One region of the Shinella sp. GW821-FHT11G07 genome, then DNA from elsewhere that is predicted to be linked to it. Evidence: predicted binding sites of a transcription regulator. Region 1 holds the regulator's gene; the other holds the start of a gene.
What was found. Region 1 encodes PhoB, which activates phosphate uptake and scavenging genes when phosphate is short. Its sites were predicted from a motif close to TGTCATNNANCTGTCAT; they were not measured.

Region 1 (2,199 bases):
GAGCGCGTCGGCGACCTTGGCAAGAACACCGCCAAGCGCGTCATCGCCGTGCAGAGCTCGGGCATGCCGCGCAAGCTTACCCGCGGTCTCGAGCATCTCGCGGAACTCGCGCTGATGCAGCTGAAAGAAGTCCTCGACGTCTACGCGACCCGCTCGATCGAGAAGGCCAAGGCCATCCGCGAGCGCGACGACGAGATCGACGCGATCTACACGTCGCTGTTCCGCGAACTCCTGACCTACATGATGGAAGATCCGCGCAACATCACGCCCTGCACGCATCTCCTGTTTTGCGCCAAGAACATCGAGCGCATCGGCGACCACGCGACCAACATTGCGGAAACCATCTACTACATGGCGACCGGCTCGCAGCCCGAGGGTGAACGCCCGAAGGACGACACCACGACGTCGGTGGTCACTGCCGACGTTACCGACGCCTCCGAGTAAGGAGTTTCACCTCCATGGTGCCCAGAATTGCCGTCGTCGAAGACGAGGAGGCGCTCAGCGTCCTCCTGCGCTACAATCTCGAGGCCGAAGGTTTTGAGGTCGATACGATCCTGAACGGTGACGAGGCCGAGATGCGCCTGCAGGAGCGCCTGCCGGACCTTCTCATCCTCGACTGGATGCTGCCGGGCGTTTCGGGCATCGAGCTGTGCCGGCGGTTGCGCCAGCGTCCGGAAACCGAGCGCCTGCCGATCATCATGCTGACGGCACGCGGCGAGGAAAGCGAGCGCGTGCGCGGGCTCGCCACCGGCGCCGACGACTATGTCGTCAAGCCGTTCTCGACGCCGGAGCTCGTCGCGCGCGTTCGCGCCATGCTGCGCCGTGCAAAACCCGAGGTCGTCTCGACGGTGCTGCGCTGCGGCGATATCGAACTCGACCGCGAGACGCATCGCGTGCACCGCCGCACCCGCGAGGTCCGCCTCGGCCCGACGGAGTTCCGCCTCCTGGAGTTCCTGATGACCTCGCCCGGCCGCGTCTTCTCGCGCTCGCAGCTTCTCGACGGCGTCTGGGGCCATGACATCTATGTCGACGAGCGCACCGTCGACGTGCATGTCGGGCGCCTGCGCAAGGCGCTCAACTTCGCCAACATGCAGGACGTCATCCGCACCGTCCGCGGCGCCGGCTACTCGCTGGAAACCTGAGCCAAGCGTTTCCTCCCAAGGACGGAAATGGGCCCTTTGGGGCCTGTTTGCGTTTTGGGGGCTGCGCGTCTCTCGTCAGCACAAAAGAAAAGGGCCCTTCCGGGCCCTTATCGCATTCAGCTCTTCGTTTCTGCTAGCGCATCCGGCGCCGTTCAGCCGAGGGCTGGTAGGCGAGGCGCTGGTGGTAGGTGCAGTAGGGCGAGTTGTCCGGGGATTCGTTGCCGCAGAAGTGGAAGTCGTCGTTCAGCGGGTCGCCGATCGGCCACTTGCAGGTGCGCTCGGTCAGCTCGGTCAGTTCCAGCTTCCGCGACATCGGCACAACCACTTTGTTGCCGTTGGCGGGGACCGGAAGCTGCTCCGTCTGTGCGTCGAAATCGGCGTCGATGTCTTCCTTGGCGAGGATCGCGCCGGTCGGACGTGCCGCTACGCGAGCGGGGACCGGACGGGCCGCGAAGTTCGACGGCCGCGGCGTTGCAACGGCCGGACGCTTCGGGCGGGCGGCGGTCGGCGTGCCGCCGGCTTTCGCGCGGCCCGGCAGGTTCAGGCGGTGCACCTTGCCGATGACGGCGTTACGGCTGACGCCGCCGAGCTGCGCTGCGATCTGGCTCGCGCTCAGACCTTCGCTCCAGAGCTTCTTGAGTTTCTCGACCCGCTCGTCTGTCCAGTTCATCTTCTCGTCTCCGTTCGACGCTCGCGATGCGGGAATCCCTCATCGCGTTCCGGATGGGTCCGGAACTTGAACGCCCTAACTCTTTTGGTGACTAGTTCCGCCGCTTGCAGTCTAGTAATTGGTCTTTAACCTAGAGTTCGGGGGACTCTGTGACAAGAGTCGCGGGAATCGGTGCGAATCGATTTCGGAGTTTTCCCCAACTTGCTGCCCTGGTGTGACTCAAGAGCGACACCTTGCGCGCGTATCGTGAATCCTCACGTTGCGGTAGGTTCAGCGGCATTTCAGACGTGCATTTCATTGACATTGCAGGGAGAAATGCTGATAGTGCCGCATGCCGCCGAAAGGCGGTTTTTGATTTTTCTAAAGCCTGGAAAAGTCAAGCCGTAA
Region 2 (2,199 bases), on a different contig from region 1:
GTCGAACTCGCCGTAGTTTGGCAGGTCCACCTTGTCGCGCACGGCGATCACCTTGCCGCCATCGAGCACGGCGACGGCATTGTAGCGCCCCGTCTCATCCTGCCGCGGGAAGCCGATAATGACGCCGGGGCCGCCATCAGCGGTGTCGCCAGCGAGAGCGTCAATGGCGCGGCGGCAGGTGTTCAGAAAGGCGGGCTTCAGCACCAGATCTTCCGGCGGATAGCCAGAGATGAAAAGCTCCGTCAGAAGGAGGAGGTCGGCACCTTGCCGGCCCGCATCCTCGCGGGCCGCACGCGCCTTGGCGAGGTTTGCGGCAACGTCGCCGACGGTCGGGTTCAATTGCGCGACGGCGATGCGCAGCGTTGCCTTTTCAGTCTGGGAAGTCATGTCTGCGGACCCGTTTCCTTCAGAACAGTTCCAGCAAAAACGTGCAGCGCTTTTGCGTCCGGAACTGCAAAAAACATAGGGACAGAGCGTTTTCGCGTTTCAGGGAAAGCGGAAAATGCCCTGGTGTCCGATCCTGCTGCCGCGCGCGGCTATCGCTCTCTCGAACGGTCGAGAAGCTCTTTAGAACATCACAAGCGCTTTGGGAATGAACCGCGACGCCGTTTGCGCGCGCTTCAGCACAAAACCCTCGTTTTTCAGGCAGTTCCGCCGACCATTGCGACGGTGCAACAGAGGGAACCAAAGCACGGGGAGAACGTTGCAGAAACCGTTCATCTCCTGTTCAAGATGACGTCCGTATGACAGATACACGAAACTTTTATGAAATCTGGAGACGGCTTTGGCTCTGTTCACTCCCGCAGCCGTGGCGATCAATACCACAGAAGGCCTTGCCGTCGAGGCAGGCTTTTTCGCGCGCCACGCCAAGGCGCTCGCCGTGCTGCGTTCACTCGCCGTTTCCGGGCTTCTTGCGCTCCTGACCGTCATCGTCATCGAGTTGATCACGCGCGGCTCGGTCGAGCAGACGTGGATCTATTTTACCAATCTCGAACAACCCGCCTGGACCACCACGGGCGTGTTCTTCCTGCTCTATCTCGCCATCGACGCGCTGATCGGCCGGCAGCACAAGGCGGTGCTGCTGGTATCCCCGCTCGTCATGCTGATGGGCGTCATCTCGCAGCAGAAACAGGTTTTCCTCACCGACCCGCTCTATCCGACCGACCTGCTTTTCGGCCGCCAGATCATGGAACTGATGCCGGTGCTCGTGCAGGACAGGCCGTGGACCGCTGCGGGCCTCGCGCTGGCCGTCGTCGCTGCGATTGTCGGCCTCATCAGCCTTTGGGTCTTCGCCTGGCGCCGCTTCCGTCCGCTGACCAGGAAAGAGCGCCTGACGCGGCTTGCCATTGCGCTGCCGCTGCTCGCCGGCTTCGTCTCGATCATGGACTACAACGAATTCTCCTGGGTTCGTGACCGGCTCAAGGTGTTCCCGATCATGTGGGACCAGGCGGAAAACTATCGCCACAACGGCTTCATGATGGCCTTCGCCATCAACCTGCCGATGGCCAACGTGCAGGCGCCGTCCGGCTACATGATCGACGCGATCGACAAGATTCCGTCAAAGCCCATGCCGGTCGGCACGACGCACCGTTCCAAGCCCGACGTCATCGTCGTCATGAGTGAATCGCTGTGGGACCCGACGCGCCTCGAGAACGTAAAGCTCTCGGCCGATCCGATGCCGGTGATCCGCGAAAACCAGAGCGGCGGCGTGTTCTCGCCGGAATTCGGTGGCCTGACCGCCAATGTCGAGTTCGAGGCACTGACCGGCTTTTCCAACGCCTTCCTGCCGACGGGCAGCATTCCCTACCAGCAGTATGTGCGCAAGCCGATCCCGTCGCTCGCCACGTTCTTCCGCGCGGAAGGCTATACCGCGCGCGCCATTCATCCGTTCTCCGGCTGGTTCTGGAACCGTTCGAGCGTTTACAAGGCCTTCGGTTTCCAGACCTTCAAGGACGTCGACAAGATGCCGCCGCTGGCAAAACGCGGCAACTTCACCTCGGACGAGGCACTGACCAAGGAAATCATCCGCCAGGCCGACATGCAGGAAGATCCGTTCTTCTTCTTCACCGTCACGCTGCAGGGTCACGGCCCCTATGATGACGGCCGCTACGCGAAGACCGACATCGACGTCGAAAGCAAACTGGACGCGCGAGACACCCGCATGCTCGCAAGCTACGCCCAGGGCGTGAAGGAAGCGGA

Region 2: AC1RT2_RS05035 (LTA synthase family protein) is a predicted target of PhoB. The motif match lies at 733-749, and genes of this name have one in related genera.

The regions. Positions count from the first base shown of each region.
Region 1 is NZ_JBXARJ010000006.1:108,266-110,464, reverse strand. It holds gene phoU (phosphate signaling complex protein PhoU) at 1-444, shown strand, start outside; gene phoB (phosphate regulon transcriptional regulator PhoB) at 459-1,142, shown strand; gene AC1RT2_RS13495 (GcrA family cell cycle regulator) at 1,276-1,812, opposite strand.
Region 2 is NZ_JBXARJ010000002.1:317,349-319,547, reverse strand. It holds gene AC1RT2_RS05040 (NAD+ synthase) at 1-387, opposite strand, end outside; gene AC1RT2_RS05035 (LTA synthase family protein) at 785-2,199, shown strand, end outside.